Regions from separate parts of the Paenibacillus sp. OSY-SE genome, predicted to be linked through region 1. Evidence: riboswitches for the same ligand, from Rfam matches in the RefSeq annotation. Region 1 holds a riboswitch; each other region holds the start of a gene.

Region 1 (4,292 bases):
CAGGCACCATATATTCCGGCAGATGCTGTGACAGATACTCCCGGATTTCGGCCGCCGTCATACCGCCTTCCGCCACGATATAGGCGCAAAGCGCCTTCTGACCCGGAGTCTCTTCGAAGTCGATGACAATCGATTCAGTCACCTGCTCGTGAGCATGAATTTGCGCTTCAATCTCACCAAGCTCCATCCGATAGCCGCGAATCTTCACTTGGTGATCCTTACGGCCCACAAATTCAATACTGCCGTTCGGCAGCATCCGCACAAGGTCGCCCGTCTTATAAATCCGTTCCCCTTGCACAAATGGGCTATCGATGAACTTCTCCTGGGTCAGCTCCTCCTGATTCAAATAGCCGCGCGCAACACCCTCGCCGCCGACCCACAGCTCGCCTACCGCCCCTATTGGCTGCAGCTTGCCGTACTCATTCACGACATAGGCAGTCGAGTTCGTAATCGGTGTACCGATGGGTATCGTTCCATCCACCTCGTGCTTCAACTCGAAAGAGGTGGAAAACGTCGTATTCTCGGTTGGGCCGTAAATATTGGATATCGCGATTGGCGCACACTCTTTCGCCGCGCGGTAGAAATGCTTCGGCGACATCAGTTCTCCACCGACGAGCAGTTGGCGGAGCGGAGCGAATATGCGCGGGTTGCGGTCCACCAATTGAATGAACAGCGCCGTCGTCAGGAACATAATCGTCACGCCGTGACGGATAATGGCTTGTTCCAGCTGCTCTGCATCCAATATCGTCGTTTTATCAACCAACACCAGTCCCAATCCGTTCAAGAGCGAGCCCCAGATTTCAAAGGTCGATGCATCGAACACCAGCGATCCCGTCTGCAAGATGCGATCGTCTTGGCCGAACTTCACATAGTTCGTATGTTTGACCAGCCGGATGACATTGCGGTGCGTTACCATCACACCTTTCGGCCGGCCTGTCGAGCCTGATGTGTAAATGATATAGATAAGATCCTCCGGCTGATTGACAGGGGACAGATTATCCTCCAGCTCAGTGGCAAGATCCGGGTCGTCGATGATGACGCGTTCGATTGCGCCGGATAAATAATCGGCCGCTAGCCGGCTCGTCAGTACCAATTGAGTGCCGCTGTCCTCCAATACGTATTGAATGCGGTCCTGCGGGTGATCGGGATCTAGGGGGACATAAGTTCCTCCTGCTTTTAAAATCGCCAGTATCCCTATGACCATTTCCGCGGTTCGCTCTGCCATAATACCGACGGTTTGCTCACGGGTCACCCCCTGCTTCCGCAGACGGCGGGCTAATTGATTCGCCTTTTTGTTCAATTCCCGGTATGTGAGCTCCCGCTCGTCTTCTACAACAGCAACTCGGTCTGGAGCTTGAAGCACCTGCTGTTCGAACAGTGCCTGTACCGTGAAAGTCTTCGGATATTCCACTTGCGTCCGGTTCATATCATGAATCAACTGTCGTTTATCTTGTTCCGTCAGCATTTCCAACTCGCCGATTGTTTTCTGCGGATGCCGTGCCGCCTCTTGAAGGAGCTGCATGAAGTAGACCGCCAACCGTTTTATCGTCGTTTGCTGGAAGTGATTTTGTTCATAATAAATCGTAAATATCGGTGATGTCACACCATCTGCGCCAGCATATTGAAATCTGCCGTGCAGCCCGCTTACGTCTTGGTCCTTCGGAAGCTCGGGACAGATTCCGGCGCCGCACCAGCAATAAGTCGCAACGCCACCGTCCTCTAATGCTGCTGAGCAAGTCATGCTCACTGTGTCAGCGCAGGACGACAGACTGTCATGAATGCTCACGATGCCAGCTATCGTTACGTCGCTCTGGCTAACTATGGTATGAGCGCCTTTGCCGTTCTCCGATCCCACAACATGAAGGGCCACTTGTTCCGAGTTGTAAAACCGGGAAAGCAGTGCAGCCCAAGCCCCGCAAATAACGGATTCCAGCTTGACGGAATGCTCGCTCGAACGCTCGATCAAGAGGCGTACCGTATCCGCCGGCAGCTCAAAAGAATGTGCGTCGTGTCCGGCCAACTTTTCCACTGTCAATTGAATTGAAGCCAATCTATGTCCACTCCTTTATCTCGTTCAACGATAAATCATAAATCGATGAGTCAATTGTTCCACTGTTATGTATTCTACTTGCTTGGTGAACTCTGCATGCTGTGCACAAACCGCCATACTATAGCCTGCTTCAACCCCGGAGTATTGTTTTACATAGTAATCGTCAACACTCCATACGGGATCGCCATGCGGTACAGCAGCGGTTTCTGTCACGATTTCGAGCAAGCTCGGAAGCATGCCAAACCCCATTCCGATCGCCTTGAGACAGCTCTCTTTCGCCGTCCAAATGGTGAAGAACCGTTCCTGGCGCGCGCGATCACCGTCTGTACATGTGAGCATATCCCACTCGCGCGGCGCGCATATAAGACGAGCCACATCCATATCCCACTCTCTCATTCGTTCAATATCAATTCCGATTGGCGCATCATCAACCGCAGCCACGACGATATTTCCTGAATGGGAGACGTTGAAATAAACGGGATTCCCTTTAAGATAGGGCTTGCCGTATTCATTGGTGCGAAAAACAAGCTCATCGTTTCGCTGTCCCAATTTACGACAAAGCAGACTGCGGACCAGAATATCCGCGACGACCAAGCGCTGCCGCTCCTTCTGCTTACGGAGCCTGTCCAGTCTTTTGTATTTTTCAGGAGTAATATGCGGGATTAGTCTGTCAATCAGCCGGTTCATCTCATCGTGAGGAGAACCACCCTCCAATTTCACCAAGACAATATTCATAATCCGATTCATCCTCTAAACGCAAAAAAAAAGACTATTGTCCCCAATAGCCTCGTCACCAAATAAATGTTGATGTACCGCAACATAGAATGGCAACCCGGCCGCCATAATCCGCTTGCTGGATGTTAGGCCCGAGGCTTTGCGTCCTTACCTTTCGATAAGTTTGCCTTTATCAAGTTATATTTCGGTTTTCATACGTATTTGTTTACACATCCACTCACTGGAAATGAATACCTTTGTTCATGAAGACCTATACTAAAATAAAATCTCAAGTGAGTGAGTATGATGAAAAAACTATCTATCTCCAACAATCATGGCTGGGACGAGCCAACACTAGAACAACTGGCTTCCAGCTTGGACGATGCTCAACTCGCCAATCGAGTGCGGGCCATCCAACTCATCATGTCTGGTGCTTTCGCCAAAGACGTAGCCGCGCAGTTGGGCATCCATCGCCAATCCGTATCCGTTTATGTCAAGCTGTTCAACGAAGGTGGCATGGAGCATTTACTTGCCCGCAGCCTCGCTCCAGGCAAACCAAGGTTGCTGTCTCCGGAGCAGGAACGAGAATTGATTCGCCGCATCATCTCCACTCCTTCGCCTTCTGCTCAAGGTGCTTCTCATTGGAGCATGCGCGATATTCATGCCTTGCTGCAGTCAGAATTTCATCTTAAAATGTCACGCACTGGCATTCGCGACATGCTGCGTCGATTAGGTCTAAAGTATACAAAACATGGTTATAAACTTGAGAAACAGATAGAACATCCAACTCAAGACCCATATAATACATCGGAACGTTAAGATGAAAACTTAAACGCCTACCTTCATTTTACTTTCGATTTTTCGACAATGCAAATCAACTTATGTCAAAAAATGATGAATTTTCGGTTATTTTAAGTTTTTTTGTGCGATACAATGCGCTTTGGAGCAGAACAATTATCCAGTTCCATGTTGTTTTCATGAGCGATAGCGATAATGTGATAAAAATGTGAACACTAACGTTTCCGCCCTTTTCCAGAACAGAAACAAGACCGCCTCTCTGAAGCAGACGGTCTTATTTTTCTATCCTACCATTTACCTATTCCATTTGGTGCTGCTGCACCCTAGACCTGAACAGTACGTTCCACGGTATACAGTCTACGGAATGCGGGTCTACGGTCTACGGTATACGGTCTACGGAATGCGGGCCTACAGACTACGCTTGAAACGCTGTAATCCTTCAGGTATTACGTTCATAGTAGGATCCTTTTCTTTTAGCACTTAGCTCCACTCTCCCCTTAGTTCAGAAACTACATTAAGTTGATACATGGCGATACCAGCGCTTGTGCTTGATTATAGCAGCACCTTTTCATTTTCCGAAAAGTAAAAACTTGAGAGCTACATCATAAGATGAATATTTCAGAAAAAGATTTTCAACATAAAGAACGCCAAAGGAGTAACGACCGGAACGGTGCAAAAATCACAACCAAAACCGTCAAACAGTCACAAGAGGAACAGTGCTAGAAATACT
Region 2 (4,292 bases), on a different contig from region 1:
GGTGGCAAAATCAACTACAAGCTGGAAGTAAAAAACTCCGGTACTGTTGACGTAAAAAAGGTAACGATCGTTGATGTTCTTCCGCGTAAAGGCGATATCGGCGTAATTGACAGATCACCGCGTGACAGCAAGTGGAGCCCTATTTTAACAGAGGCGATTAAGTACGAGAATGTGGACGTCTACTACAGTACAAGTAACAATGTATCCATGACGACGGGCTCGTGGAGCACCGAACCGCCGCAAGATCTGACGACGGTAAAAGCTCTGAAATTCGTGTTTGCGCAGCAAACTGCTTTAAAACCTGGGGAAACGAAAGTGCTGGAATGGACGATGCGGTCGCCTGTTGGGGCACCGGTCGGAGATGAGGAGATCGCATGGAATTCTTTCGGCTTTACGGCTTCACGGACCGACACAAATACCGACCTGTTGCCAGCCGAACCGCTCAAGGTAGGAATTAAAATCAAGAATAGTCCGAAGGCTGAGATCGGCAATTATGTTTGGTTTGACAAAGATGGCACCGGAATTCAGACGAATGATTCCCATTTAGGCGTCAACGGCGTCAAAGTAGAATTATATGACGCCGACAGTAAGGAACTTCTGGAAGCCACGTTGACAGGTGACGATCATAAAGGGAACCCAGGCTACTATCTGTTTACAGGACTAGATAAAGGTAAATATTTTGCAAAATTCCATCTTCCAGAAGAGTATACGGGGTTCACTAAACAAGGTGCAGGCGATGACAGGAACCTTGATTCCGACGCCAGGCCAGAAGGCACGACGGACATCATTGAGCTCAATAGAGGCGATAAACGCCATGACATCGATGCCGGATTAGTAAAGAGAAAACTCCCGCCTAACCCTGAACCGAAAAAGGGAGCAATCGGAAAATATGTCTGGTTTGATACGAACGGCAATGGAATTCAGGACGATGGGGATACTGGCATCAACGGTGTTACCGTGGAGTTGTACAACAATGAAGGCAACAAGAAGCTCGCTTCCACAGTAACCCGCTCCGTATACTACAGTTCAGTTACGAATTCGGTCTATGATCCTACAGTAACGGGTTCTGTGTATGATCCGACTGTGACTGACTATGTATACAGGTCCGGCTATTATCTCTTCGATAACTTGGATGCAGGCGATTATAAGGTCAAATTCTTTGCACCGGACGGTTATACCTTCACTCTGAAAGACACAGGCGACAATAGGGCACTTGATTCCAACGCTTATAAGGACGGGTGGACAGATGTCATAGCTCTTGCCCAAGGTGAGCATAACATGACAATCGATGCGGGACTCGTTCGCAAACCGGTAGATCCAGTTGAACCTAATAAAGGTTCCATCGGTAATTACGTCTGGTTCGATGCGAACCGCAATGGGATTCAGGATGACGGGGACACTGGCATGAACGGCATTACCATACAACTGTACGATACTAACGGCACATGGTTAAGATCAACGGTGACAGAATCGGTATATAAAGACACGGTTACCGGCGCAGTGTACGAATCAGGCAAACCTGGATACTATCTCTTCGATAACTTGGATGCAGGCGATTATAAGGTCAGATTCATTGCACCGGACGGCTACACTTTCACTTTGAAAGGTGCAGGAGACGATCGTTCACTTGATTCCGACGCTTATAAGGACGGGTGGACAGATGTCATAGCTCTTGCCCAAGGCGAGCATAACATGACAATCGATGCGGGACTGATTCGCAAACCGTCGGCACCAGGCCCAGATCCCGATCCTGATCGACCAGGCGGGTCAGACAATTCCGGAGGGGATCCATCTACACCGAATCCAACGACGGAGCCTGATAGACCGTCTGAGCCATCTAATCCGGATTCAGAACGAGACGAACCTTCCGATGTCAATTATCCAGGAGACAACACTGAAGGAGAACAAGATGAAAATAACGATGACGCTAATGATACCGAGATAGATGGCGATACCGACTCCAAGCCAATAACGGATGAACAGCCAAAATCCAAACCAAAAAATATGGATACGCTGCCTCAAACAGGCGAAGAATCCCCTGTCACACCTGTCATCGGTGTCATCTTATGTACGTTAGCTCTCGTCGCATGGTTAGCACGAAAAAAATTGTTCGCGCAAAGCTAACCAAATAGCCGTCAAGGAAAGATGCCTCACGGCTTGTAACTGCCCAAAATAGTATGTACAACCTTTTCTGATTCATATATAGTGTAAATAGTTACATTGATATTCGAAATGGATAACGGCAAACTCTAGCGAAAGCAGAGGACGCAAAGCCACGGGTCTAATGCATGTGTATACATGCGATGACAGCCGGGTTGCCCTAATTGCGACATTTGTCGTCGCGCTTATTTGAGCGCCGCCGTTAGGGCGGCGCTTTTTGTCGTCGCCCTAACATACCGTTATTCATCTCATTCAAGCATAAATCTTAAAAGTGCGTGTTCAAAAAGGCCGGTTGTCAGCACCGAGAAGGTTACAGGAACTCGAAGCGTATGCTTCCGAAGCGAGCTTTGCTCCGCAAAATTTGTAAGGAGCAGCGCAGTGTAGGCGAGACTACATGAGCAGCGGACTTTTTGAACAACCTCTAAAAGAATGGGAGATGGTATTATGTCGAAACGTGTTGTTTCAATATTAGGCACTTATAACGCTGCGGTATACAGACGACAGCATTATACACAACGAGGAAAGTGGTATGTACCCTTATTCGTCACCATTATGATTGCGGCCTTGTTCTGTTCCTCTCAATCAGCACATGCAGCCAATAAACATCCCGCGACTGCATCAAGCGGCTCATCTGACCTTTATACCCAGACGATTGTGAAGTCAAGTTCGAAGAACCAAACTGATTTCATTGTGCAAGGCGTATCCATCGGCATGAGCGAACAAGCTTTGATTGATGTGTTAGGAGAACCAGCCCGCAAAGATGTAAGCGAATACGGCTTTGAATGGTTTATCTACAATCACAATTATAAGCGGTACTTGCAAGTCGGCGTAAATAACAGCAAAGTAGTAGCTCTCTACACGAACGCCCAAGATTGGACATCCGCGAGCGGCATTCAATTTGGTTCGACGAAATCAGAGGTGGAAGCTGCACTCGGCCCCGCACTCACCAAGATAAAAAAAGGGAACACCAATTATAATTACAAAGACAACGGCGGCAAGCTGAGCATTCATCGAGTTGGCGACCTGTATGCAACCGTATTTTACGATTTGAACCAGCAGGGCACGGTTACGGCGATTCAGCTTATCGCTGCGGAAACGGAATTAGCGTTTAAAGGATACTACGGTACGCCTAGTGAACGCTTGCGTGAAAGCTTTGAACGGGAAGTGTTCGATCTGACCAATGCTATCCGCGTGCGCTACGGCAAGGAACCATACGAGTGGAACGATGTTATTGCGGATACAGCACGCAAACATAGCACAGATATGAAGAGCAGAAATTTTTTCAACCATAACGACCCTGACGGAAAAACACCTTTCGATCGGATCAAAAAGGACGGCATCACTTACAAAGTGGCTGGAGAAAACATTGCAGCCGGCCAGACAAGTGCCATCTTTGTCCACGAGGACTGGATGAACTCTAGCAAGCACCGCAAAAATATAATTGGGGATTATGAACAACTGGGCGTCGGGATATCCTTCGGGGGCAAATCAAATGTGTTCTACACGCAAAACTTTTATACTCCAAATCTTTGACGCCACGCTCCGGACAAGCATGTTACGGACAAGCACGCACAGCCGCCGCATGAATAAGATGTGGCGGCTTTCATTGCAGCTTTCCGCTCCAACTTTAAGTGCGTAATCAAAATGGTCACTTTTCAGCACCGAGAAGGGCCTTAATAATGAGCCGATGTGTCGGATTATCCATCGGTTCGCAAGTAATCAGCGTCAATTGCTTGTCATCCTTGTTCTGATCAAGCACGGACAAGTCTTCCGGTTCGACTATAAACTTCGTATTCACCTTGTATACATAAGTGTTGTTCGTCGTTTCGATCTTAATTTCATCGCCGGCTTCGAGTTCGTCAAGCCGATTGAAGTGCCGTCCGAATGTTTGGCTGCGGTGACTCGCTAGAACGAAGTTCCCCGTTGTGCCCGGCGTGCGATTCGGCACTACGACCCCACTTCCATGCTTCAACGACTGTGCTGTGGCTCCCGCAAGCATCGGCTCCCGCAAATCGATTTTCTCAATCGAGATGGCGCCATATAAAGGTATGCCGTCTATCATCACTTCAGGATCTGGAGCTGGTTCTGGAGTTCGTACATCAGATGTAGGGAGGGATGCTTTAGAGAGTAGA
Region 3 (4,292 bases), on a different contig from region 1:
AACATGACCAAGATAGTGACGAAGAGCATGATGACCGTAACATTGGTCTTCATCGAAGATACAGCCGAGGTAATGGACGTTTCCGGTATATGCAAATAAAGGCCGTACCCAGTAGCCTGAATCGGGGAATAGGCTACCACGTAGGATTCACCGTTATCTGTATAATGGTAAGAAGATGCCTCATTCTCCTGCTTCAGCAAAATGCCGCCCAAATCCGAAGCAAGCTCAAGTTCGCTCACTTTTTTTCCGAGCCATTCCTTGTTCGGATGCAGCTGAATCTGCCCCAAATTGTCGACTATGATCGGATAGACCGCTCCGTTATCGATGTACAGATCCTGCAGAAAGCGATCGGCGAACGCCTCGAAGTTAATAAGACCGGTCAGCACTCCGATGACGTTCTCTTGCTTCCCTTTGACCGGCGATGCGACGATAATGGAGCGCTTGCCTGTCGTCTTCGCCAATATAACGTCGGTATAGCTTGATTTGCCTTTCAATCCGTTCTGGAAAAATGGACGCTCAGACAAGTCGATGCCGACACTGTCTGGGAACGTATCCGCAATTACGATGCCGTTTGAACCGATATATGTATTGCCGTCAAACACGTTCGCGCTCTTCGTAAATTGTTGGATAAACTCAGCCTTCGCCGCTTGGTCAGTTGAACGAATGTCTGTAGTGAGGGACAAAATGTCCATTTGCGACATGCGCTCCGTTAACCATTGATTCATAATAAGCGACGTACTTGTAACTAATTTCACGTATGATTCTGTTTGTTTGTCTACCAACTGCTTCGAACTGAACTGATATAAATACAGGGATGTAAGCAGCAGCGGAATTAATGCGACGATGAGAAACCACGCCGCCAGCTTATTTCCCAGCTTCCCAGTAAACCGTGATAACAACCCGTTTCTAGCCATCGCTTTGTTGAGAAACGGTTCCAACTTTCCCATCGGTTTCATCTCCATTTCCTACCTCTAGCGCCGTCATTGCGTTGCGACGGCAGCAGACTGCCGGTACTTGCCCGGCAGTCTTCCGTCTCACACATCCATTTAATTAATAGCCTAGCGCCGCTCCTTCGCCCCGCGGATCGGCACCGCCGAATTTGACGTTGGTGTCCGGATTAATCAGAATGACACCCGATTGGCCAACCGTATCCGTGTATTCGGCAATCGGCTGCACCGGATGGCCGCGCTTCACGAGTTCATCCCGTACCGCCTGCGGAACGCGTCCTTCCATCTTCAGATCGTTCGACGAGGATCCCCAGTTGCGTCCATGCAGCCATCTCGGCGCTTCGATCGCATCCTGCACTGTAAATCCGAAGTCGACAATTCGCGTAATAAGCGCCGTCTGTGTCTGCGGTTGCCCTTCGCCGCCCTGCGTGCCGTACAGCACATATGGCTTATTTCCTTTTAAGAGCATCGCCGGATTCAACGTATGGAACGTGCGCTTTTTCGGTTCCAGCTTGTTAATATGGTTCGGGTCCAAGGAGAAGAAGCTGCCCCGATTTTGCAAAATAACGCCGGTGTCCTTAGCGACGACGCCTGCACCATAGTCAAAGTAATGGCTCTGAATCAAAGATACGGCGTTGCCGTCCTTATCCACGAAGCCAAGCCATACCGTATCCCCTTTTGGATCGAGCGGCTTGACGGATTCTGCCGCTTTCTTCATATCAATGCGGGCAGCCATGTCTTGGCCATGCTGCTTAGACAACAGCTGGTCAAGCGGAATATCAACGAAATCAGGGTCAGTCAGCCACTTGTCCCGATCGGCAAATGCCTGCTTGGTAGCCTCCACGATAACATGGTAATAATCGGCCGTGCCTTCACCCATACTCTTCACATCAAAGTTGTTCAAAATGTTGAGAATGGACAATGACGCCATGCCCTGCGAGTTCGGCGGAACGTTGTACGCTGTATATCCGCGGTAATCGACAGAAATCGGCTTCACCCAATCCGCTTTGTGCTCGGCAAAATCCTTATTCGTCAGCACTCCGCCATTTTCCTGAATGTCCTTGACGATTTTATCGGCGATTTCACCTTTATAGAAGGCGTCTGCCCCTTTGTTCGCAATTGTCTGCAATGTCTTGGCCAAGTCCTTCTGCACCATGACTTCACCTGGTTTATAAGCTTCCCCGTTCGGCTTCAGGAAGGTGTCACGGAAGCTTTCGAAGCGCTGCAGGTTTTTCAATTCCTTGTCGCTTGTATCTAGATTCAGCTTCGTCCAGTACTCCTGATTCGGAGTTACCGGGTAGCCATTTTCCGCATATCCAATGGCCCGTTCCAGCACTTTGTCCCATGGCAAATGGCGGTCCATCGACTTTTTAGCATATTCATAAGCTTCTCCCCAGCCAGATACCGCCCCCGGCACAGTGTTGGCCGCAAGATATCCGCGCGATGGGATTTTGTCATACCCTTTATTTTTATAAAAATCGATGGTGACGTTCTCTCCCGATCGCCCGCTCGCGTTCAGCGCCTTGACTTCTTTCGTCTTGGCGTTGTAGATCAGCCAGAAGCTGTCTCCGCCAATGCTCGTATAGTGCGGATAGACGACGGCGAGCGTGGATGCGGCCGCAATGGCGGCTTCCACGGCGTTGCCCCCATCCTCAAGCGCTTGCAGAGCCGCCGCGGATGCCAAATAGTGAGGCGTAGTTACCATTCCGTTCTGAGCCATCGTCGTCGGACGGTTGGCTGCACCGGCTGCTGAGAAGGAAGTCACAAAAAGCAGACAAGACATTAGCAACATAGACCACTTTTTAAAAGTAAACCGCATGATTACGTCATTCTCCTTCCATCGTGTGCATATTGTAGAATCAAGAAAATAAAAAAAGGCGCCCCCATTGTCACCTTCTTCATCATAAGAATCAGGATGGCAGGCAACAGGCTGGCATCATCTGCCGGAAGGAAGACATTAGCCCCTGTAGCTTTGCGGCACATTCTCTCGAACGGTGTGCCTTTTTCTGTTATTACATGATTATTTATTCATATATTCATATACATAATTGAAAATTATCCTCTTCTCGAAACCTATCACTCAGAAGCGGCCGCTCCTTCACTATCATTTATCGGTTATTGCAGTGAAATTATGTATATTGCATGTCTCACATTTCCAAGATTGTCATATATCACGAGTTGTGATCAGTAACGAAATGTTCCGTTCGTGCAGTGGCATCACACTTCGGTGATTCGCTTCAACCGCCCCTTTGCTTCATTCTCCCCTTCCATCAGAAGGAGGCGGCTCCCTTTGTGCGTTCGGTTCACTCTCCTCATTGGCTTACGTCATGCCGTTCGCGCAAGATATGACCGTCTGTCTTTTCCGTAACATATCCCTCCTGTGGTCATGTCATTTGTGTATGATATTACGTGTACCTTTTCCTCGACGTTATCACTCCTGATTATATGGGAGAGTGCACATAAGGGCAGGGTAAGGACAGGGCTCATAAGCCTTCTCACCGAGTACCGCTTCACAGTACTGCCTCGAGCCTTTTGCAAGAGCCCCAAAGCCCAATCGAGCACAATAAATCAATATGTCCAAGTCGTGCACAACAACACTAATTCCTTGCAATACACTCAGTCGTGCACAACATATCTGCAATACGTCGAATCACGTGCATTTCACGAATGCAACGGAACCATAGGGGTTCAGACTCGCTCCAGCTGCACCACAACGAGCGCTTCGGGACCGCGCGCGTTGCCAAGCTTTGGGCAGTGTAGCAGCTGAGCGCTGCTTATCGGTGACCAAGCGTATTGAAGCAGCACTGCCATTGGAAAACATCCAATGGAAATTCACATGTTAAGCGGAAATGGTGCAATCCACTGGAAAACCTCCGCTCAAATCAATCCTAGTCCGGTGAAGCAGCCGAATATAAGGTCATTTGACTGTACAGTATCCAATGGAAGTTTCCTTTCTCCACACAACCTCATCAATCTATTGGACGAAATCCAACAGACAGGAGCGCAGCAGCTCAAAACGCACAAAAGCAAGAAGGATTAATCTACATATGAGCATCCGATGTTATCCCTCCTAGATACAACAGAAGCCGAAGAAGAAGAAGACATCACAGTCACGATTAAAAAGGAAGAAAAACTGTCATCTGAATGAAGGGGAAAGTGAGACGATACAAAAAAGAGGCCTTGCGGGCCCCTTACTCCATTTTATGTATTCATTCTGCGGTCAAATGTCGCGAGCATATCTGTGGCAATGCGATGGACAAGCTTCACGTCGTCCGGTTCCCTGCCCTTAAGCAGCTTCACATGCAGCTCAAGTGTGCCGGCGATACCGAGACGTTCGGCGTCTAC

The links. A riboswitch is a leader RNA that binds a small molecule or an ion and turns the genes downstream of it on or off. The one in region 1 is predicted to bind cyclic di-GMP.
Region 2: it holds a riboswitch for cyclic di-GMP, as region 1 does, so the genes downstream of both, A372_RS0118685 (CAP domain-containing protein) here and A372_RS0114780 (4'-phosphopantetheinyl transferase family protein) in region 1, are expected to answer to the same signal.
Region 3: it holds a riboswitch for cyclic di-GMP, as region 1 does, so the genes downstream of both, ggt (gamma-glutamyltransferase) here and A372_RS0114780 (4'-phosphopantetheinyl transferase family protein) in region 1, are expected to answer to the same signal.

Annotation. Positions count from the first base shown of each region.
Region 1 is NZ_ALKF01000182.1:31-4,322, reverse strand. Features, by position in the region: gene A372_RS0114785 (non-ribosomal peptide synthetase) at 1-2,050, opposite strand, end outside; gene A372_RS0114780 (4'-phosphopantetheinyl transferase family protein) at 2,075-2,785, opposite strand; cyclic di-GMP riboswitch class I at 2,874-2,963, opposite strand; gene A372_RS0114775 (helix-turn-helix domain-containing protein) at 3,068-3,583, shown strand.
Region 2 is NZ_ALKF01000189.1:73,370-77,661, forward strand. Features, by position in the region: gene A372_RS0118680 (SdrD B-like domain-containing protein) at 1-2,124, shown strand, start outside; cyclic di-GMP riboswitch class I at 2,232-2,323, shown strand; gene A372_RS0118685 (CAP domain-containing protein) at 2,605-3,693, shown strand; gene A372_RS0118690 (class D sortase) at 3,809-4,292, opposite strand, start outside.
Region 3 is NZ_ALKF01000188.1:85,359-89,650, reverse strand. Features, by position in the region: gene A372_RS0118225 (methyl-accepting chemotaxis protein) at 1-947, opposite strand, end outside; gene ggt (gamma-glutamyltransferase) at 1,051-2,766, opposite strand; cyclic di-GMP riboswitch class I at 2,866-2,958, opposite strand; gene A372_RS39095 (hypothetical protein) at 3,636-3,758, opposite strand; gene A372_RS0118205 (helix-turn-helix domain-containing protein) at 4,149-4,292, opposite strand, start outside.